2 regions of the Streptomyces sp. NPDC042371 genome follow, and region 2 is predicted to be linked to the other one. Evidence: predicted binding sites of a transcription regulator. Region 2 holds the regulator's gene; the other holds the start of a gene.

Region 1 (11,403 bases), on a different contig from region 2:
GTTCGTGCTGGGCCGCGACCTTGCGCAGCAGCCGTGCGACGGACCGCTCCAGGTTGCGCACGCCCGCCTCGCGCGTGTACTCACCGGCGAGCTTGCGCAGCGCGCTCTCGTCGAGGACCACCTCGTCCTCGTCCAGGCCCGCCCGCTCCAGCTGGCGCGGGAGCAGGTGGTCGCGGGCGATGACGACCTTCTCGTCCTCGGTGTACCCGTCGAGCCTGACGAGCTCCATGCGGTCGAGCAGGGCCTCGGGGATGGCTTCGAGGACGTTGGCGGTGGCGAGGAAGACGACGTCGCTGAGGTCCAGCTCCACCTCCAGGTAGTGGTCCCGGAAGGTGTGGTTCTGCGCCGGGTCGAGGACTTCGAGGAGGGCGGCGGCCGGGTCGCCCCGGAAGTCCGAGCCCACCTTGTCGATCTCGTCGAGGAGCACCACCGGGTTCATCGACCCGGCCTCCTTGATGGCCCGCACGATCCGTCCGGGCAGCGCCCCCACGTACGTACGACGGTGGCCGCGGATCTCCGCCTCGTCGCGTACGCCGCCGAGCGCGACCCGCACGAACTTGCGGCCCATGGCGTGCGCGACGGACTCGCCGAGGCTCGTCTTGCCGACGCCGGGCGGGCCCACCAGGGCGAGCACCGCGCCGCCGCGGCGGCCGCCGACGACGCCGAGGCCGCGGTCGGAGCGTCGCTTGCGCACCGCGAGGTACTCGGTGATGCGCTCCTTCACGTCCTGCAGCCCGGAGTGCTCGGCGTCGAGGATCTCCTGGGCGCCCTTGATGTCGTACTCGTCCTCGGTGCGCTCGCTCCACGGCAGTTCGAGGACGGTGTCCAGCCAGGTCCTGATCCAGGAGCCCTCGGGCGACTGGTCGCTGGAGCGCTCCAGCTTGTCGACCTCCTTGAGGGCGGCCTCGCGGACCTTCTCGGGGAGGTCGGCGGCCTCGACGCGGGCGCGGTAGTCGTCGGACTCCTCAGCTGCGTCCTTGCTGTCACCGTTGATCTCGCGGAGCTCCTTGCGGACCGCGTCGAGCTGGCGCCGCAGCAGGAACTCGCGCTGCTGCTTGTCCACGCCCTCCTGCACGTCCTTGGCGATGGACTCGGCGACGTCCTGCTCGGCGAGGTGCTCGCGCAGCTGCTCGGTGGCGAGCTTGAGGCGGGCGACCGCGTCCTCGGTCTCCAGGAGCTCGATCTTCTGCTGGGTGGTGAGGAACGGGGAGTATCCGGAGTTGTCGGCGAGTGCGGAGACGTCGTCGATCTGGGTGACGCGGTCGACGACCTGCCAGGCACCGCGCTTCTTCAGCCAGCTGGTGGCGAGCGCCTTGTACTCCTTGACCAGGTCGGTGACGGCGCCCGGCAGCGGCTCGGGCACGGTCTCGTCGACCTTGAGTCCCTCCACCCAGAGCGCGGCACCGGGGCCGGTCGTGCCCGCGCCGATGCGCACGCGGCTCCGGCCGCGGATGAGGGCGCCGGGGTCGCCGTCGGAGAGGCGGCCGACCTGCTCGACGGTGCCGAGGACGCCGGTCGCCGCGTACGTCCCGTCGATGCGCGGAACAAGCAGCACCTTCGGCTTGCTGTCCCCGGTGGAGCGGGCGGCGGCCTGTGCGGCCTCCACCGCCGCTCGCACATCGGCGTCGGACAGGTCGAACGGGACCACCATGCCGGGCAGGACCACCTCGTCGTCGAGCGGCAGCACAGGCAGAGTGAGCGAAGTGTACGAGGTGGACTCAGTAGCCATGATCTCCCTTTCGGCATTCAAGTTGAGCTGTACCGACTCAATGCTTGTGAGTCACGAGATGTTCCCCGGGGCGTGTTCGCTGTGAGCGATCGCAGGGAAGACCACGCGCTGCCGAAGTGGGGATGCGGTCGGCCGGGCCGGTCAGACTGCCGGGCGGCAGCGCCTGAGCAGGGGCCAGGTGAGGACGCCGATGCCCAGGGCGAGCAGGTGGCCCCAGTTCGTCATCGGGTCGGTGAACGCGATCAGGTCGTCGACCAGCATTCCGCCGAAGCAGACGAGGACGGTCCAGCGCAGCCACGGCGTGAGGAGTCCCGCCAGTGCGCCGACGCTCGCGGCGACCCCGAAGCTGATGCCGTAGTCGAGCCGGTGCAGCGAGCTGTCGGGCAGATGGCCCGCGAGGACGGAGAAGCCGACCGGGACCTCCGTCGCGAGCGTGGCGACGACGTGCCCGAGGAGGAAGACACCCGCGGTGCGCAGGCCGCCGATGCGGCGCTCCAGCGCGGTGAGCACCAGCAGGAAGACGATCGCGTACGGGGACGTGATGCCGCCCGCGATCCACAGGGCGCTGGCGAGCAGGACGAGGAGGGGGCTCTGCGTCAGGTGCGCCACGTCGGTGCTCGACCCGCGGAGGAGCGAGTCGACGAGGTCCGGGTCCGCGTACTGCGTCAGGAGCGAGGTGGCGGCGAGCACCACGGCGTACCCGAAGGTGAAGGGCGTGCCGGTGGGCGTCGGCAGGATCCGCCAAGGGCGGAACCGCCGGACGGACGCACCGGCGGCGCTCTCCGCCGAGGCCGGTCTGCCGCACTCCCCCGTCCGGGGTGGCCTGCGCGTCGACTGCCGCGGTATTCCGTTCAGGGTGCCCGGCGTCTCGGCGTCGGGCGCGGCCTCGGCGGGCTGCACGCTCTGGTTCACGGGTGAGGCGCTCCTTCCGTCCCACTCCACCCTTTGCCCTTTTTTCCGGCGTTGTCTATGACGGGCGCCACGTGAGGTGCGTCTCACACGGCAACCCGCGGGGCGACTCCTGCGTCGCAGGTCCGCGGGCGGCCGTGGACGCGTCGGAGGGCGCTTCTATTTCCTCCCGCGGACCGACGCACGGAAATACGCTGTGGGCCATGCACACCCACACCACCGCCCCCGTCGTGCTCGACCGGCGCGAGGGCCCTTACGGCGAGGTCGTCCTGCGGCGCCACGGTGAGCTGCTGCAGATCATCGCCAACGGCTGCTTCCTGATGGACACCTCCGACGGCCGCTCCGAGCGCCTCCTGGTCGACGCGGCCCGCGACGCCCTCGACGACCGCAAGGACCCCGCCCTCCTGATCGGCGGCCTCGGCGTCGGCTTCTCCCTGGCGCACGCGGCCCAGGACCCCAGGTGGGGGCGCATCGCCGTGGTCGAGCGCGAGCAGGCGATCATCGACTGGCACCGCGAGGGACCGCTCGCCGAGCTCTCCGGATCCGCGCTCGGCGACACACGTGCGCAGATTCTTCACACGGACCTCGTCGCCTACGTATCGGGCGCCACGGAGACGTACGACGCGCTCTGTCTCGACATCGACAACGGCCCCGACTGGACGGTGACGGAGGGCAACAACTCCCTTTACTCGCCTGCCGGTCTGGCCGCCTGCAAAGCGCGTCTGAACCCCGGCGGAGTGCTCGCCGTGTGGTCCGCCCAACCCTCGTCCGCTTTCGACGACGCTCTACGGAATGCCGGATTCCAGCGGGTACGAACCGAAGAGATCCCCGTTGCCCGAGGCGTCCCTGACGTGGTCCACCTCGGCGTCCGGGCTGCGTAGCCGAGGTGCCTTCGCGACCCGTACTCTGCTGACCGAACACAAGCGATCAGTGTCAGGGGCGGGCGATGGAGCAGACACACACCTCCCACAACGGCGCCACGGCGATGCCGGGCGCCCAGCGCCGGGTGCTGGTGGTCGAGGACGACCCGACGATCGTCGACGCCATCGCGGCCCGGCTGCGTGCCGAGGGTTTCGTCGTGCAAACGGCCGGAGACGGCCCTTCGGCGGTCGACACCGCCCAGGCGTGGCAGCCCGACCTGCTGATTCTCGACATCATGCTGCCGGGCTTCGACGGCCTTGAGGTGTGCCGCCGGGTGCAGGCCCAGCGCCCCGTCCCGGTCCTCATGCTCACCGCGCGTGACGACGAGACGGACATGCTGGTCGGGCTCGGCGTCGGCGCGGACGACTACATGACCAAGCCGTTCTCGATGCGCGAGCTCGCCGCCCGCGTGCACGTCCTGCTGCGGCGGGTCGAGCGGGCCGCCCTCGCCGCGACGACGCCGCGCAGCGGCATCCTGCGCCTGGGCGAGCTGGAGATCGACCACGCCCAGCGGCGGGTGCGGGTGCGCAGCGAGGACGTCCACCTGACGCCCACCGAGTTCGACCTGCTGGTCTGCCTGGCCAACACCCCGCGCGCCGTCCTCTCGCGCGAGCAGCTGCTCGCCGAGGTGTGGGACTGGGCCGACGCGTCCGGCACCCGCACCGTCGACAGCCACATCAAGGCGCTGCGCCGGAAGATCGGGGCCGAGCGGATCCGCACCGTGCACGGCGTGGGATACGCCCTGGAGACCCCCACCCCGTGAGACGGAGGCGGGTGTCGTGATGCACGGGCCCTTCGGAGGACTGCGGCCGTTCTCCATCAAGACCAAGCTCGGCGCTCTCGTGGTCGTGTCGGTGTTCATCACCACGGGCCTGCTCCTCGTGGCCATGAAGACGGAGACCGAGCTGCGCTTCATCACGGTCTTCTCGGTGATCGCCACGCTCCTCATCACACAGTTCGTGGCGCACAGCCTCACCGCCCCGCTGGACGAGATGAACGCGGTGGCCCGCGCGGTCTCGCACGGCGACTACACGCGCCGGGCGCGCGGCGCCGACCGGCGCGACGAGCTGGGCGACGTGGCCTCCACGATCAACGCCATGGCGGACGACCTGGAGGCGCAGGACACCCAGCGCAAGGAGCTCGTCGCCAACGTCTCGCACGAGCTGCGCACCCCCATCGCGGCCCTCCGCGCCGTCCTGGAGAACGTCGTCGACGGCGTGTCCGCCGCGGATCCCGAGACGATGCGCACGGCCCTGAAGCAGACCGAGCGCCTGGGACGCCTCGTCGAGACGCTCCTGGACCTCTCCCGCCTGGACAACGGCGTCGTGCCCCTCAAGGCCCGCCGCTTCGAGGTGTGGCCCTATCTGTCGGGCGTCCTGAAAGAGGCCAACATGGTGGCCTCCGCGCGCGCGGGCATCGCATCCGGCTCCGGCAGCCACACGCGGACGGACGTCCATCTGCACCTCGACGTCTCGCCCCCCGAACTGACGGCCCACGCGGACGCGGAGCGGCTCCACCAGGTCGTGGCGAACCTGATCGACAACGCGGTCAAGCACAGCCCGCCGCACGGACGCGTGACGGTGCGGGCCCGGCGCGGCCCCTACCCCGAGTCCCTGGACCTGGAGGTGCTCGACGAGGGCCCCGGCATCCCGGAGTCCGAGTGGCACCGCGTCTTCGAGCGCTTCAACCGCGGCAGCCACGCGGGCGCCCCCGTGCAGGGCTCCGGCAACGACGGCGGCACGGGCCTCGGCCTGGCCATCGCGCGCTGGGCGGTCGATCTGCACGGCGGACACATCGGGGTGGCCGAATCCCCTCGCGGCTGCCGGATCCAGGTCACTCTCCCGGGCCTGCCCGAAGCGTGAAGTTGACGTAGGGTTCGAGTGCAAGCGATTCACGGGGGCCTGTTCCGGGCACCCGGGGGCCGCCGCCGCGCGTAGACGTCGTACCGACGTACCCGCGCGGCCATCTGGCGTTGCAGAACCTCGCTTGTTTCCCGCCATTTACAGCGCCGAAACCACCGATCCAGTGTGACTTACGCGACGGATGCCGGGCCCGGTCTGCACCTCGCGCCGTTGGAGGCGTAGCCTTAATTCCCGCTGTCCATCACCTTGTGAAGCGGAAGAGGGCGGTTACCGCCGTGTCGTCACAGTCCCCCAGTAGCTCGAGCATCTCGACCGACCAAGACGGTCAGGGCAAGGACCCTGCTGCTGCCTTCGGTCCCAATGAGTGGCTCGTCGACGAGATCTATCAGCAGTACCTCCAGGACCCGAATTCGGTCGACCGAGCCTGGTGGGACTTCTTCGCCGACTACAAGCCAGGCGTGGCCGCCTCCGTAGCCGCCGCCCCGGCGAAGCCGGCGGGTGACGCGGCCGCGGGGGCCGCGGCCACCAGTGCTCCCGCCGCACCTGCCGCGCCCGCCTCCCCGGCGAAGCCCGCGGCCCAGGCCGCCCCCGCCGCTCCCCAGGCACCGGCCGCGCCCGCCGCGAAGCCCGCGGCCGCCGCTCCGGCCCCCGCGGCCAAGCCCGCCGCCGCGAAGCCCGCCGCCAAGGCGGAGCCCGCGAAGGAGGCCCCGGCCGGTCCCGAGTACGTGACGCTGCGCGGCCCCTCGGCCGCCGTCGCGAAGAACATGAACGCCTCGATCGAGGTCCCGACGGCGACGTCGGTCCGCGCGGTCCCGGTGAAGCTGCTCTTCGACAACCGCATCGTCATCAACAACCACCTCAAGCGCGCCCGCGGCGGGAAGATCTCCTTCACGCACCTCATCGGGTACGCGATGGTGCAGGCCATCAAGGCCATGCCGTCGATGAACTACTCCTTCGTGGAGAAGGACGGCAAGCCCACCCTGGTCAAGCCGGAGCACATCAACTTCGGCCTCGCCATCGACCTGGTGAAGCCCAACGGCGACCGCCAGCTGGTCGTCGCGGGCATCAAGAAGGCCGAGACCCTGAACTTCTTCGAGTTCTGGCAGGCCTACGAGGACATCGTCCGGCGCGCCCGCGACGGCAAGCTGGGCATGGACGACTTCACCGGCGTGACGGTCTCCCTGACCAACCCCGGCGGCCTCGGCACCGTCCACTCGGTCCCGCGTCTGATGCCCGGCCAGTCGGTCATCATGGGCGTCGGCTCCATGGACTACCCCGCGGAGTTCCAGGGCACCTCCCAGGACACCCTGAACAAGCTCGGTATCTCGAAGGTCATGACGCTCACGTCGACCTACGACCACCGGGTGATCCAGGGCGCCGCCTCCGGCGAGTTCCTGCGCATCGTCGCGAACCTCCTCCTCGGTGAGAACGAGTTCTACGACGAGATCTTCAAGGCGCTCCGCATCCCCTACGAGCCGGTCCGCTGGCTCAAGGACATCGACGCCTCGCACGACGACGACGTCACGAAGGCCGCCCGCGTCTTCGAGCTGATCCACTCCTACCGCGTCCGCGGCCACGTCATGGCCGACACGGACCCGCTGGAGTACAAGCAGCGCAAGCACCCCGACCTGGACATCACCGAGCACGGCCTCACCCTGTGGGACCTGGAGCGGGAGTTCGCGGTCGGCGGCTTCGCCGGCAAGTCGATGATGAAGCTGCGCGACGTCCTCGGCGTGCTGCGCGACTCGTACTGCCGCACCACCGGCGTCGAGTTCATGCACATCCAGGACCCGAAGCAGCGCAAGTGGCTGCAGGACCGCATCGAGCGGACCCACGCCACCAAGCCCGAGCGCGAGGAGCAGCTGCGCATCCTGCGCAGGCTGAACTCCGCCGAGGCCTTCGAGACCTTCCTGCAGACGAAGTACGTCGGCCAGAAGCGCTTCTCCCTGGAGGGCGGCGAGTCGGTCATCCCGCTGCTCGACGCCGTCATCGACAGCGCCGCCGAGTCGCGTCTGGACGAGGTCGTCATCGGCATGGCCCACCGCGGCCGCCTGAACGTCCTGGCCAACATCGTCGGCAAGTCGTACGCCCAGATCTTCCGCGAGTTCGAGGGCAACATGGACCCCAAGTCCATGCACGGCTCCGGCGACGTGAAGTACCACCTGGGCGCCGAGGGCACCTTCACCGGTCTGGACGGCGAGCAGATCAAGGTCTCGCTCGCCGCGAACCCGTCCCACCTGGAGACGGTCGACCCGATCATCGAGGGCATCGCCCGCGCCAAGCAGGACGTCATCAACAAGGGCGGCACGGACTTCACGGTCCTGCCCGTCGCCCTGCACGGTGACGCCGCCTTCGCGGGCCAGGGCGTGGTCGCCGAGACGCTGAACATGTCGCAGCTGCGCGGCTACCGCACCGGCGGCACGGTCCACATCGTCATCAACAACCAGGTCGGCTTCACCGCCGCCCCGGAGTCGTCGCGCTCCTCCATGTACGCCACCGACGTGGCCCGCATGATCGAGGCGCCGATCTTCCACGTGAACGGCGACGACCCCGAGGCCGTCGTGCGCATCGCGCGCCTCGCCTTCGAGTTCCGCCAGGCGTTCAACAAGGACGTGGTCATCGACCTCATCTGCTACCGCCGCCGTGGTCACAACGAGTCGGACAACCCGGCGTTCACGCAGCCGCTGATGTACGACCTGATCGACAAGAAGCGCTCGGTGCGCAAGCTCTACACCGAGTCCCTCATCGGTCGCGGCGACATCACCCTGGAAGAGGCCGAGCAGGCCCTGCAGGACTTCCAGGGCCAGCTGGAGAAGGTCTTCACCGAGGTCCGCGAGGCCGTCGCGCAGCCCGCGCAGGCCGAGGTGCCCTCGCCGCAGGCCGAGTTCCCGGTGCACGTCGAGACCGCGATCTCCCAGGAGGTCGTCAAGCGGATCGCCGAGTCCCAGGTCAACATCCCCGACCGGGTCACCGTCCACCCGCGTCTGCTGCCGCAGCTGCAGCGCCGCGCGACGATGGTCGAAGAGGGCACGATCGACTGGGGCATGGGCGAGACCCTCGCCATCGGCTCGCTGCTCCTGGAGGGCACCCCGGTCCGCCTGTCGGGCCAGGACTCCCGCCGCGGCACGTTCGGCCAGCGCCACGCGGTCCTCATCGACCGCGCGACGGGCGAGGACTTCACGCCGCTGATGTACCTCTCCGAGGACCAGGCGCGCTACAACGTCTACGACTCGCTGCTCTCCGAGTACGCGGTGATGGGCTTCGAGTACGGCTACTCGCTGGCCCGCCCCGAGTCGCTGGTGATGTGGGAGGCGCAGTTCGGCGACTTCGTCAACGGCGCGCAGACGGTGGTGGACGAGTACATCTCCGCCGCCGAGCAGAAGTGGAACCAGCACTCCGGTGTCACGCTGCTCCTGCCGCACGGTTACGAGGGCCAGGGCCCGGACCACTCCTCGGCCCGCATCGAGCGGTTCCTGCAGCTCTGTGCGCAGAAGAACATGACGGTCGCCATGCCGACCCTCCCGTCGAACTACTTCCACCTCCTGCGGTGGCAGGTGCACAACCCGCACCACAAGCCGCTGGTGGTCTTCACCCCGAAGTCGATGCTGCGCCTCAAGGCGGCGGCCTCGAAGACGGAGGAGTTCACGACGGGCGGCTTCCGCCCGGTCATCGGTGACAGCCACGTCGAGGCGTCGGCGGTCCGCAAGGTCGTCTTCTGCGCGGGCAAGCTGTACTACGACCTGGAGGCCGAGCGGCAGAAGCGCGGCGCCACGGATACGGCGATCATCCGCATCGAGCGCCTGTACCCCCTCCCGGGTGCGGAGCTCCAGGCCGAGATCGCCAAGTACCCCAACGCCGAGAAGTACCTGTGGGCGCAGGAGGAGCCGGCGAACCAGGGCGCATGGCCCTTCATCGCCCTCAACCTCATCGACCACCTGGACCTGGCCGTCGGCGCGGACATCCCGCACGGCGAGCGCCTGCGCCGCATCTCGCGGCCGCACGGCTCGTCCCCGGCGGTCGGTTCGGCCAAGCGTCACCAGGCCGAGCAGGAGCAGCTGATCAGCGAGGTCTTCGAGGCCTAGCCCCGGAGGTTGTACGTGCCGGTGGGCCCGGCCCCGAGTCTTCCGACTCGGGGCCGGGCCCACCGGCGTGTGCGGGGTCCGTCAGATCGGCTGGGGCTCGAAGTCCCAGTGCGGGACGCCGCCCGTGAGCAGGCCGGGGCCCAGGGTGAGGACCGACCGGAGGTCGCGGGTGAGGACGTGGGACTCGCCGAGGGTGTGGGCGGACCGCTTGGCGGCGGACCCGGCGATGGCCGTCGCACCGTCGGTGTCGCCCGCCAGGAGGAGCGTGATGGCCCCGTTGAGGGTGCAGCCGAGCGCCCATGGGTGCCAGGGCCCCACCGCCCGCTCCATCTCCACGCGGACCCGCCCGGACAGGGCGAGCGCCGCCTCCGTCTCGCCCGCGTCCCGCAGCAGCCCCGCCACGTTGTCCCGGGCGCCCACGGCGTACGGATGAGCCTGCCCGAGCTGGTGCGCGTACGCCTCCGCGGTGCGCCCGGCCAGCTCGCGGGCCTCCGCGGCGCGGCCCAGCTGGCGCAGGAGCATCGCGTAGTCGCAGGAGACCATCAGCGAGTCGGGGTGGCCCTCGCCGCGCCTGAGCAGCACCTTCTCGTGCACCCGGCCCATCCCCTCCCGCGCGGACGCCAGGTCGCCGGAGCGCCGGTCGCACAGGGCGAGGTTGTGCTCGGCGTACAGCGTCTGGCTGTGGCGGTGGTCGAGGACCTGCGCGTGCAGCCGGGAGTTGTGGCCCTGGATCTGCCGCGCCTCCGCGTAGTTTCCGAGGAGGCGCAGCATCCAGGCGGTGCGCAGCGCGGAGTGCAGCGTCAGCGGGTTCTTGCCGCCCAGGAGCTGGACGCGGTCCTCCAGGATCCTGCGGTGCAGGGCGAGGGCGCCGCCGTAGTGCCCCTGGAGGCCGAGGGCGACGGCGAGGTTGCTGCGCAGGCTGAGGGTGCGGGGCACGCTCTCGCCGCCCAGCTCGGCCGACGCCTGGCTCGCGGCCTCCTCGAAGAGCCCGCGCGCCTCGTCGTAGCGGCCCATCGCCAGGAGGGTGCCCGCAAGGCCGTCCTTGGCGCGGATCACCTCGATGGGTCGGGCGCTCCCGGTGGCGGTGAGGCGGTCCAGGATGTCGCGGCCCACGGCCTCGGCCTCGGCGCTGCGGCCGAGGCTGCGCAACATGTTGGCCTGCTGGTGGACGGCGACGAGGACGGCACGGTCGGTGGGTCCTGAGGCGGCGCGCCAGTGCCGCACGGCTTCCCTGCTGAACCACCAGCCGTCGTTCTCCTCGCCGCGCATGCGCAGGTACTCGATGCAGTTGAGGACCAGTTCGCGTACGTCGTCGTCGGTGGAGGCGAGGGCGCCGGACGGCTCCAGGTGCGGGATCAGGTCGGCGTACCGCGCCCAGTTGGCGCGGGAGCCGGGGTCGCGCGGGTCGGCGGTGACCAGGATCTTGCGGGCGGCCTCGGAGTAGCGCTTGCGGTCGTGCGGGGACTGGATGCCCACGACGTAGCGGTGGAAGAGGCGGTGCATGCGCAGGGTGCTGACGCGCTGGATGTCCATCCGCCCCGGCTCGTACTCGACGCGCATGGAGGTGATCTCGGAGAGCCTGCGCAGGGCGGTGTTCCAGCTGCTCGGCTCCGACACCAGCTCGGCGAGGGGGCGCGGCAGGTCACCGCGGCGCGCGGTCTGCAGGAGCCGGACCGGCACGACGTCCGGGGAGAAGCAGGCGAGGAGGTTCAGGAGCTGCCAGGCCGTCGCGGCGCCCTCGCGCAGGGTGTTGAGGGTCTTGGCCCAGGCGACCTGGAAGGACTCGGGGTAGTCGCGGGACTCCACGACGCCGAAGCGGTCGGGCCTGCCGCCGCGGATGTCCTTGATGTAGCCGGGCACGTCGGCGGTCGGGGTGACGTCGAGCCAGGCCGCCATCTGG
Region 2 (11,403 bases):
GCGCGCGGAGTCACCGGTGCACTTCTCGTCGCCGCCCATGATCGCGAACTTCACGCCCGCGATGTGGAGGAGCTCGGCGAACGCCTTCGTCGTCTTCTTGGCGCGGTCTTCGAGGGCACCCGCACAGCCGACCCAGTAGAGGTACTCGACCTCGGTGAGGTCCTCGATGTCCTTGCCGACGACCGGCACCTCGAAGTCGACTTCCTTCGTCCACTCCAGGCGCTGCTTCTTGGCAAGGCCCCAGGGGTTGCCCTTCTTCTCCAGGTTCTTGAGCATCGTGCCCGCCTCGGAGGGGAAGGCCGACTCGATCATCACCTGGTAGCGGCGCATGTCGACGATGTGGTCGATGTGCTCGATGTCGACCGGGCACTGCTCGACACAGGCGCCGCAGGTGGTGCAGGACCACAGGACGTCGGGGTCGATGACGCCGTTCTCTTCGACCGTGCCGATGAGGGGGCGCTCGGCCTCCGCGAGGGCGGCCGCGGGGACGTCCTTCAGCTGCTCCTCGGTCGCCTTCTCGTTGCCCTCCATGTCCTTGCCGCCACCGGCGAGCAGGTAGGGGGCCTTCGCGTGCGCGTGGTCCCGGAGGGACATGATCAGGAGCTTCGGGGAGAGCGGCTTGCCCGTGTTCCAGGCGGGGCACTGCGACTGGCAGCGGCCACACTCGGTGCACGTGGAGAAGTCGAGGATGCCCTTCCAGCTGAACTGCTCGACCTGGGAGACGCCGAAGACGTCGTCCTCGCCCGGGTCCTCCCAGTCGATCGGCTTGCCGCCGGACGTCATGGGCTGCAGCTCGCCGAGCGCCGTGCCGCCGTCCGCCTCGCGCTTGAACCAGATGTTCGGGAAGGCCAGGAAACGGTGCCAGGCCACGCCCATGTTGGTGTTCAGGCCGACCACGATCATCCAGATGAAGGAGGTCGCGATCTTCAGGCCCGCAAAGAAGTACGTGAGGTTCTGGAGGGTGGAGAGGTCCATCCCGCCGAACCAGGAGACGAACGGGTACGAGATGAAGAACGACGCCTCGTAGCTGTCGACGTGGTGCTGGGCACCCTCAAGGGCGTGCAGCGTGAAGATGCAGACGCCGACGATGAGGATGACGGTCTCGACGAAGTACGCCTGACCGGTCCTGGAGCCCGCGAAGCGGGACTTGCGGCCCGGCTTGTCGGGGCGGTTCAGCTGCCGGATGACGATCAGCGTGAGGATGCCGAGCACGGTCATGGTGCCGATGAACTCGACGAACATGTTGTACGGCGCCCAGTCACCGATGATCGGCAGCATCCAGTCGGCTTTGAAGAGCTGGCCGATGGCGTTGACGATCGTCAGCAGCAGCGAGAAGAAGCCCACCGCCACGAACCAGTGCGCGAAGCCGACGATGCCCCACCTGTTCATGCGCGTGTGGCCGAGGAACTCCTTGGCCACGGTGACGGTGCGCTGGAAGGGGTTGTCGGTCCTCAGTCCCGCGGGCACGGGCTGACCGAGCCGCACGAACTTGTAGATCTGCACGATGGCACGGCCGAACAGCGCGACGCCGACCGCGATTAGGACCAGCGACACGATGATCGCGGCGAGTTGCATTTGGGGGCTCCTCGGGCCTGCGAGGCGAACTATTACTAAGCGGTAACTTATGCAGTCCGTCTGAGACTATCCACTTACTCCGCCGCACTGTAGCCAGCAAGGCGGTGATCTGCGTCGCTCAGGCAACCCTTCGCGCGTACGGGGCGCCGGGCGCGATGCGCTTTTAGAGGCGCGGGGAACTGCGCGACCAGCCCCGACGCGCCCGCAGACGCAGACGCCACCCCCGGAAGGGGCTCCTACTTGCGCGTAAGGGCCGGATAAGAGTTGAGCCCCCTCGACTCACATCTGTTGACGCCAGCGCGGCGACCATGCATCCTTGAGTCAGATCCACTCAAGAAGTACATCTGGAGGAACCGAAATGGCACGTGCGGTCGGCATCGACCTGGGCACGACTAACTCCGTCGTCAGCGTTCTCGAAGGCGGCGAGCCCACCGTCATCACCAACGCCGAAGGCGCCAGGACCACGCCGTCCGTCGTCGCTTTCGCGAAGAACGGCGAGGTGCTCGTCGGCGAGGTCGCCAAGCGCCAGGCGGTCACGAACGTCGACAGGACCATCCGGTCGGTCAAGCGCCACATGGGCACCGACTGGAAGGTGGACATCGACGACAAGGGGTTCAACCCCCAGCAGATCTCGGCGTTCATCCTGCAGAAGCTGAAGCGCGACGCCGAGTCGTACCTGGGCGAGAAGGTGGCCGACGCGGTCATCACCGTCCCGGCGTACTTCAACGACTCCGAGCGCCAGGCCACCAAGGAGGCCGGTGAGATCGCGGGTCTGAACGTCCTGCGCATCGTCAACGAGCCCACCGCCGCCGCCCTGGCGTACGGCCTCGACAAGGACGACCAGACGATCCTCGTCTTCGACCTCGGTGGCGGCACCTTCGACGTGTCCCTCCTGGAGATCGGCGACGGCGTCGTCGAGGTGAAGGCCACGAACGGCGACAACCACCTCGGTGGTGACGACTGGGACCAGCGCGTCGTCGACTACCTGGTCAAGCAGTTCAACAACGGCCACGGCGTGGACCTGGGCAAGGACAAGATGGCGCTCCAGCGCCTGCGCGAGGCGGCCGAGAAGGCCAAGATCGAGCTGTCCTCCTCCACGGAGACCACGATCAACCTGCCGTACATCACGGCGTCCGCCGAGGGCCCGCTGCACCTGGACGAGAAGCTCACGCGCGCCCAGTTCCAGCAGCTCACGTCCGACCTGCTCGAGCGGTGCAAGAACCCGTTCAACAACGTCATCAAGGACGCGGGCATCCAGCTCTCCGAGATCGACCACGTCGTTCTCGTCGGTGGCTCCACCCGCATGCCCGCCGTCGCCGAGCTCGTCAAGGAGCTCACCGGCGGCAAGGACGCCAACAAGGGTGTGAACCCGGACGAGGTCGTCGCCATCGGCGCCTCGCTCCAGGCCGGTGTCCTCAAGGGCGAGGTCAAGGACGTCCTGCTCCTCGACGTGACCCCGCTGTCCCTCGGCATCGAGACCAAGGGAGGGATCATGACCAAGCTCATCGAGCGGAACACCACGATCCCGACCAAGCGCTCCGAGATCTTCACGACGGCCGAGGACAACCAGCCGTCCGTCCAGATCCAGGTCTACCAGGGCGAGCGCGAGATCGCGGCGTACAACAAGAAGCTCGGCATGTTCGAGCTGACCGGTCTGCCCCCGGCGCCCCGCGGCGTCCCGCAGATCGAGGTCTCCTTCGACATCGACGCCAACGGCATCATGCACGTGACCGCGAAGGACCTCGGCACGGGCAAGGAGCAGAAGATGACCGTCACCGGTGGCTCCTCGCTGCCGAAGGACGAGGTCAACCGGATGCGCGAAGAGGCCGAGAAGTACGCGGACGAGGACCACGCCCGCCGCGAGGCCGCCGAGTCCCGCAACCAGGGCGAGCAGCTCGTCTACCAGACCGAGAAGTTCCTCAAGGACAACGAGGACAAGGTCCCCGGTGACGTGAAGACCGAGGTCGAGGAAGCCGTCGGCGAGCTGAAGGAGAAGCTCAAGGGCGAGGACTCGGCCGAGATCCGCACCGCCACCGAGAAGGTCGCCGCCGTCTCGCAGAAGCTGGGCCAGGCCATGTACGCCGACGCCCAGGGCGCCCAGGCCGCCGGTGGTCCCGAGGGCGCTGCCCCGGGTGCCGAGCAGCCCAAGGAGGACGACGGCGTCGTCGACGCCGAGATCGTCGACGACGAGAAGCCCGGTGACGCGAAGGGCGGCGCCGCCTGATGACCGAGGAGACCCCGGGCTTCGGCGAGAACGCCGAGAAGCCTGACGTCCCCTCCGGCGCCACCCCTGATGACGCCGCGCCGCAGGCCGCCGAGCCCTCCACCGAGGAGGGCCCGGCGGCCCCGGCCGGGGACGCAGCGAACAAGACGTCCGCACAGGATGTGGGCCTGACCGCCCAGCTGGACCAGGTGCGCACCGCGCTCAACGAGCGCACCGCGGACCTCCAGCGGCTGCAGGCCGAGTACCAGAACTACCGCCGTCGGGTGGAGCGGGACAAGGTGACGGTGAAGGAGATCGCCGCGGCGAACCTCCTCTCCGAGCTCCTCCCGACCCTCGACGACATCGGCCGCGCCCGCGAGCACGGCGAGCTGGTCGGCGGCTTCAAGTCGGTCGCCGAGTCGATGGAGACGGTCGTCGCCAAGCTGGGCCTGCAGCAGTTCGGCAAGGAGGGCGAGCCCTTCGACCCGACGATCCACGAAGCCCTGATGCACAGCTACGCACCGGACGTCACCGAGACGACCTGCGTCGCGATCCTGCAGCCCGGGTATCGCATCGGCGAGCGCACCATCCGCCCCGCGCGGGTGGCCGTCGCCGAGCCGCAGCCCGGCGCGCAGACGGTCAAGGGCGAGGGTGCCGCGGAGGGCGCCGACTCCGCTCCGGACGCGGCTGCGGACGAGAAGGAGACCGGTGGCCCTGACGAGGGCTGACGGTCACGACATGAGTGAGGAGGGACGTCGGGGATGAGCACCAAGGACTTCATCGAGAAGGACTACTACAAGGTCCTCGGCGTCCCCAAGGACGCCACCGAAGCCGAGATCAAGAAGGCGTACCGGAAGCTCGCACGCGAGAACCACCCGGACGCCAACACCGGCAACACCAAGGCGGAGGAGCGCTTCAAGGAGATCTCCGAGGCGAACGACGTCCTCGGCGACCCCAAGAAGCGCAAGGAGTACGACGAAGCGCGTGCTCTCTTCGGCAACGGCGGATTCCGGCAGGGTCCCGGAGGCGGCGGCGGTTCGTTCAACTTCGACCTGGGCGACCTCTTCGGAGGCAACGCGCCGGGTGGCGGTGGAGCGGCCGGCGGCGGCTTCGGGGGCGGCATCGGTGACGTCTTCGGGGGCCTGTTCAACCGGGGCGGCGGCCCCGGCGGGGGTACGCGTACCCAGCCCAGGCGCGGCCAGGACATCGAGTCCGAGGTCACGCTGAGCTTCACGGAGGCGGTGGACGGCGCGACGGTGCCGCTCCGCATGTCCTCCCAGGCGCCCTGCAAGGCGTGCTCCGGCACCGGCGACAAGAACGGCACACCGCGCGTGTGCCCGACCTGCGTCGGCACGGGCCAGGTCTCGCGGGGCGGCGGCGGAGGGTTCTCCCTCACCGACCCGTGCATGGACTGCAAGGGGCGTGGGCTGATCGCCCAGAACCCCTGCGACGTCTGCAAGGGCTCGGGCCGCGCCAAGTCGTCGCGCACGATGCAGGTGCGGATTCCGGCGGGCGTCAGCGACGGCCAGCGGATCAGGCTGCGCGGCAAGGGAAGCCCTGGTGAACAGGGCGGCCCGGCCGGTGACCTGTACGTGGTCGTGCACGTCGACACCCACCCGGTCTTCGGCCGCAAGGGCGACAACCTCACGGTCACCGTCCCGGTGACGTATCCGGAGGCGACGCTCGGCGGCGAGGTGAAGGTGCCCACGCTGGGCGGCCCGCCCGTCACCCTGAAACTGCCCGCAGGCACGCCGAACGGCCGTACCATGCGGGCCCGGGGCAAGGGCGCGGTCCGCAAGGACGGCACCCGGGGCGATCTGCTCGTGACGGTGGAGGTGTCGGTTCCGACCTCCCTGTCGGAGTCGGCGAAGGAAGCCCTGGAGTCCTACCGCAAGGCGACTGCGGGCGACGATCCGCGGGCAGAACTGTTCCAGGCCGCGAAGGGAGCGTGACCCCATGGACAGGGTCGGCCGTCGTCGTAATCCGTACCAGCTGACCGACGAGACGCCGGTGTACGTCATCTCGGTGGCAGCCCAGCTGAGTGGTCTCCATCCGCAGACCCTGCGGCAGTACGACCGCCTCGGCCTGGTCTCCCCTGACCGCACCGCGGGCCGCGGCCGACGCTATTCCGCCCGCGACATCGAGCTGCTGCGCACCGTGCAGCAGTTGTCGCAGGAAGAGGGCATCAACCTCGCCGGTATCAAGCGCATCATCGAGCTCGAGAACCAGGTCACGGCGTTGCAGGCCCGTGTCGCGGAACTCTCCACGGCTGTGGAGGGCGCCGCGGCTGCCATGCAGCAGCGCGAAGCGGCGGTGCACGCCTCGTACCGCCGCGACCTCGTCCCCTACCAGGACGTGCAGCAGGCCAGTGCGCTGGTGGTGTGGCGGCCGAAGAGGTCGACGGAGCAGTAGGTTTCGTACCCTGATACAGGGCCGGGAGGTGTCAACCTCCCGGCCCTGTATCGCTGTATAGGGGTGGGCAAAGTGGCCCATGGTGAGGGGAGCCGTTCATGGCCATGGTGGGGCTGTTCTGGATCGCCGAGGGCGATGTGTACGTGGGCGCGAAACCGGCCGGACTCGCCCCCGGAGTGCGGCTGACCCCGGAAGGCGTGCTGGCCCTCGGCGACAAGCAGTCCGGCATGTGGTCCTGGGAGGACGTGCACGGGCTGACGATCGACGACGTGCCGGTGAAGACCCTGAAGCGGCACGTGGGCGCGGCGGTCGACATGGTGCTCTCGGTGGGCCTCGGCGGCGGCGAGGAGGCGCCGACGATGACGGTCCGCCTGGCGGACGCGGACGGCGACGACACGGAGCTGACGGCATACACCGCGGCGGCGGTCGGCTACTCCCAGACGGAGTACGACCTCTCCCGCGACCTCCTGGCCCGCTTCACGGAGGGCGCGGGTTCGCTCCTCACCACGCTGACCGCGATGTCGGAGTGGGGCCGCCGCCACGAGGGCGGGTCGCCCCGGGCGGCGGAGCGGGAGGCGTTGCTGCGGGAGTGGGCGGCGGCGGCCGGGCCGGTCAGGGACGATCGAGAATCCCCGACTGACCGATGAGGTAGCCGAGCTGGGCGCGGCTGCCGCTGCCGAGGGTGGCGGCGAGCTTGGCGATGTGGACGCGTGCGGTGCGTACGTTCATGCCGAGGCGGTCCGCGATCTCCGCGTCGGTGAGGCCCTCGACGAGAAGGCCCGCGATGGCGTGCTGGCGCGTGGTGATGCCGTTCTCGGACGGCTGGGGCGCCGCCTGCGGCCACATGGGCGTGGCGAGGCGCCACAGCCGCCAGAAGGTGGTCGCGAAGTACTCGACGAGGGCCGGGTGGCGGAGCTCCAGAGCGATGCTGCGGTCCTTGCTCGCGGGGATGAACGCCACGGTCCTGTCGAAGACGAAGAGGCGCTCGGTGACCTCGTCGAGGGTGCGCGCCTCGGTGTCGCCGTCGAGCTGTTCGAAGTAGGCGAGCACCGGCAGAGAATGGCGCGTTGTGTGCTGGTAAAGCGTCCGCATGCGGCAGCCCCGGGTCAGGATCGCCTGGTCCCGGGGGAAGACTTCGGCCAACGTCTCGGGCGGCCGGGTGCCGCCGGGCTGGACGGCGAGGAACTCCTCGGTGGCCTCGTTCATGGCGCGGTCGATGGCCGAGTTGATGCGGGCGATGCCGTCCAGGACGGTGATGGACGGGGCGTCGTCGGCACCGGAGCCGATGCGCAGGTCGAGAGAGGCGAACGGCTCGAAAGCGGCGCTGAGCCGCAGCTCACGGCGGCGCGGCGGCTCGTGGCGGGCCTCCATGGACCGGAGTAGACGGGGCAGTGCGAGCGCGGAAGCGGTGGGGTGCAGCCACTGCGGGTCGTCGCGTCCTGGCTGAAGAAGGCCCAGGTCGACGAGGCAGGGGGCCGGTTCCGCGGCACTGTTGTCGATCCGGCCTTCGCGCAGGGCGCGGGCGTAGACGGACAGCCCTGTCTCACAGAGTTCTTCGACGGTGTGCGGTAAGTGCTTCGTGGCCATGCGAGCCCCCTCCTGCCTGGTTGAAGCGTCGCGATTCTATGCAGGCTGAGAGAGACCGGGCCGGATGCCGTAGGTGAGAGTGACTGCTTCTGGACGGGGGGTCAGCGTCCCTGATCGAGGATTCCGGACTGTCCGATGAGGTAGCCGAGCTGGGCGCGGCTGTTGCTGCCGAGGGTGGCGGCGAGCTTGGCGATGTGGACGCGTGCGGTGCGGATGTTCATGCCGAGGCGGTCGGCTATGTCGGCGTCGGTGAGGCCCTCGACGAGGAGTTCCGCGATGGCGTGCTGGCGGGTGGTGATGCCGGTGTCCGTCGGCTGGGGTGCGGTCCGGGGCCACAGGGGGGTGGCGAGGCGCCACAGTCGCCAGAAGGTGGTGGCGAAGTACTCGACGAGTGCGGGATGGCGGAGTTCCAGGGCGATGGTGGCGTCCTGGCTCGCGGGGATGAACGCCACGGCCCGGTCGAAGACGAAGAGGCTCTCGGTGACCTCGTCCAGGGTGCGGGCCTGGATGTCGCCGTCGAGCCGCTCGTAGTGGGCGAGCGTGGGCAGGGAGTTGCGGGTCGTGTGCACGCGGAGCTTCCGCAGCCGGGCGCCGCGGGACAGGATCTCCTGCTCGCGGGCGTCGATGCGTTCCTGCGTCGCCGCCGGTTGGACCCCGCCCGGCTGGATGACGAGCACTTCGTGCCCGGCCTCGGTGATGGCCTGCTCGATGGCGGCCTCGATCCGGGGCATGCCCTGGAGGACGCTGATGGCGGAGGGCTCCCCGTCGGGCACGGCGACGTCGTCGAGCCCGAGGAAGGACTCGAACACCGCGGTGAGGTTCTCTTCGCGGCGGCGGTGCCTGGCGACCCGGTTCTCGATGGTGCGCAGCAGCCGGGGCAGGGCCACGGCAGGGGCGGTCGGGTGCAGCCACCGCATGTCGTCGGGGCCGGGGTGGAGAAGCCCGAAATCGATGAGGCAGGGGGCCTCTTCGGCGTCGCTGCTGCGGATCCCGCCCTCGCGCAGCGCGCGTGCGTAGACGGCCGCACCCGGCTCGCAGAGGTTCTCCACCCCGTGCGGTATGTGCTCCTCGGACACGCTGCGCTCCCTGCCGGTTTGGTTGAAGGGCCGGTGAGTCTATGCGCAGTCGTCCCGGATCAGCATGCCGGACTGCCCGATGAGATAGCCGAGTTGAGCGCGGCTGTGGCTGCCGAGGGTGGCGGCGAGCTTGGCGATGTGGACGCGTGCGGTGCGGATGTTCATGCCGAGGCGGTCGGCTATGTCGGCGTCGGTGAGGCCTTCGACGAGGAGGCCCGCGATGGCGTGCTGACGGGTCGTGATGCCGTTGTCCGAGGGGAGCCTGGCCGTCTGCGGGAACATGGGGGTGGCCAGGCGCCAGAGGCGCTCGAAGATCGTGACGAGGTACTCGACGAGGGCCGGGTGGCGGAGTTCCAGGGCCATGCTGCGGTCCTTGTTCGCCGGGATGAACGCCACGGTCCGGTCGAAGATGAAGAGCCGCTCGGTCACCTCGTCCAGGGTGCGGACCTCCGTGTCGCCCCGCAGCTGTTCGTAATAGGCGAGGACGGGCAGCGAGTGGCGGCTCGTGTGCTGGTAGAGCGTCCGCATGCGGCCACCGCGGGAGAGCAGGCCCTGCGCGTGCGCGTGCGACTGGGCCAGCGCCTCGGCGAGCCGGACGCCGCCCGGCTGGATGACGAGCGACTCCCCGCTGGAGGAGTCCAGCGCGTCGGCGACGGCCTGCTGGATGCGGGGGAATCCGTTCAGGACGGTGACGGAGGGGGCCACGGAGGGGTCCTTGGCCGGTGTCCGGCCGCTGCGCGCGATCTCCATCAGCGGTTCGAACTGCGCGGCCAGGCGGACTTCGTGGCTCAGCTCGTCGGCGATGTGCTTCTGGATGGCCTCGCGGAGGCGGGGGAGTGCGACGGCGGGCGGGGTGGGGCGGAGCCGGTCGGGGTCGTCCGTGTCGGGGCGCAGCAGCCCGAACCCGAGCAGGCAGGGCGCCCGTTCGGCGTCCGCGCGCGATATACGCCCCTTCCGCAGGGCACGCGCGTACAGCTCCGAACCCGCCTCGCACAGCTCGTCCGGGCCGTGGGAGTGGGGTTCGGGGGTCACTTCGGGCGGTCCTGATCGAGGATTCCCGACTGGGCGATCAGATACCCGAGCTGAGCGCGGCTGCCGCTGCCGAGGGCGGCGGCGATCTTGGCGATGTGGGCGCGGCAGGTACGGACGTTCATGCCCAGGCGCCGGGCTATCGCCTCGTCTACGTGCCCCTCGATGAGGAGTTTGGCTATGGAGCGCTGTACGCCGGTGATCCCGTCGGTCGACGGGGCGTAGGGGACCTCGTCGAGCAGCGGGGTGGCCTTGCTCCATTGGTGCTCGAAGACCTTGGCGAAGTACTCGATGAGGCCGGGGTGCCGGATCTCCAGGGCGGCCTGGCGGTCTTCGCGAGCGGGTATGAGGGCGACCGTGCGGTCGAAGATCATCATTCGGTCGATCAGTTCCTCGAGGGTCCTGATCTGTACGTTGCCCGCGGCCATGCGCGCCGCATACGCCAGCGTTCCCTGACTGTGCCTGACCGTGTGCTGGTAAAGGGTGCGCATTGTGATGCCGCGGTCAAGTACGGTCTGTCCGCGCTGGAGCGCCACGGTGAGGGAACCCTCGCTGCGGCCGCCGCCCGGCTGGGCGGTGAGGATCTCGTAGGTGCACTCGGCCGTGGCCTGCTCGATGGCGGCGTCGATGTGCCCGTCGTTCTCCAGAACGGTGATCGCGGGGGACGTCGGCTCGGCCCGCGCGGTGATCGCCATGAATGGCTCGAAAATGTCTGTGAGCTGCACGGCGAGTCTCCGCCGGTCGCGGATCTCCCGTTCGAGCGGGTTGAGCCGCTGGGCGAGCGCGGCGGCCGGAGCAATCGGACGCAGCCACTCACTGTCGTCGGGATCCGGGCGCAACAAACCGGATTCGAGGAGGCAGGGCGTGTTCTCGGCCTCCGGCCGGTCCAGACGGCCATTGGCCAACGCATGTGCGTAGAGCCTCGCACCTTCGTCGCAGAGAGGCGTCGAGGGGTGAGGATGTGTCGGTTTCGCACCTGTTGTAAGCAAATCTCCACCCCCCAGGGTCCTGAACGTGCAGGAACATGATGCATCGACCCTGTGGCTTTGACGTGCTCAATTGAGACATCGTCTCTAGAGCCGGGGGAGAGAAATCTACCAAGTGAGGACGAAGCCGATCATGTTTAAGCGCATGCTTCGCTCGGTGCTTGTCACCACCTTCTCCGTCGGGCTGGGCCTGGGTGCGGTGACCACTCTCGATCTCTCCTGGCACAGCGAGCCGGCGGGCGGGACTTCGGTCGCCGCGGCGGGGTCAGATCTGTCCTGGAGTACCCAGGATCTGTCCTGGGGCGTGAAGGCGGAGGGCAAGGCATGAGCACGCCTCCCGACGACCGCACGTTCCGCCGGGAAATGGCCACCGCCTACCGATCCGGATGGCACTTCATCGACCTTGTGACCGCGATCCCCCACCGCGGCGACTCGTTGATGGTGACCTTGCTCGGTGAGCCGATCGTCGTCACGCGTGACGACGAGGAAGAGATACGGGCCTACAGGTGCCTGCGAAGGCCCAGAGGAGCGCCGC

Evidence for each region. The regulator HspR, encoded in region 2, represses chaperone genes until heat shock. The targets are predictions, from matches to a motif close to TTGAGNNNNNNNNNCTCAA.
Region 1: lon (endopeptidase La) is a predicted target of HspR. The motif match lies at 1,752-1,770, and genes of this name have one in related genera.

Annotation. Positions count from the first base shown of each region.
Region 1 is NZ_JBWKAP010000002.1:55,326-66,728, forward strand. Features, by position in the region: gene lon (endopeptidase La) at 1-1,729, opposite strand, end outside; gene AC068B_RS06065 (rhomboid-like protein) at 1,871-2,641, opposite strand; gene AC068B_RS06070 (spermidine synthase family protein) at 2,842-3,519, shown strand; gene AC068B_RS06075 (response regulator transcription factor) at 3,585-4,322, shown strand; gene AC068B_RS06080 (HAMP domain-containing sensor histidine kinase) at 4,342-5,421, shown strand; gene AC068B_RS06085 (multifunctional oxoglutarate decarboxylase/oxoglutarate dehydrogenase thiamine pyrophosphate-binding subunit/dihydrolipoyllysine-residue succinyltransferase subunit) at 5,697-9,503, shown strand; gene fxsT (FxSxx-COOH system tetratricopeptide repeat protein) at 9,585-11,403, opposite strand, start outside.
Region 2 is NZ_JBWKAP010000008.1:326,810-338,212, forward strand. Features, by position in the region: gene AC068B_RS25695 ((Fe-S)-binding protein) at 1-1,575, opposite strand, end outside; gene dnaK (molecular chaperone DnaK) at 1,934-3,799, shown strand; gene grpE (nucleotide exchange factor GrpE) at 3,799-4,506, shown strand; gene dnaJ (molecular chaperone DnaJ) at 4,540-5,730, shown strand; gene AC068B_RS25715 (heat shock protein transcriptional repressor HspR) at 5,735-6,190, shown strand; gene AC068B_RS25720 (hypothetical protein) at 6,289-6,837, shown strand; gene AC068B_RS25725 (helix-turn-helix transcriptional regulator) at 6,803-7,777, opposite strand; gene AC068B_RS25730 (helix-turn-helix transcriptional regulator) at 7,879-8,853, opposite strand; gene AC068B_RS25735 (helix-turn-helix transcriptional regulator) at 8,893-9,885, opposite strand; gene AC068B_RS25740 (helix-turn-helix transcriptional regulator) at 9,882-10,871, opposite strand; gene AC068B_RS25745 (hypothetical protein) at 11,014-11,196, shown strand; gene AC068B_RS25750 (Rieske (2Fe-2S) protein) at 11,193-11,403, shown strand, end outside.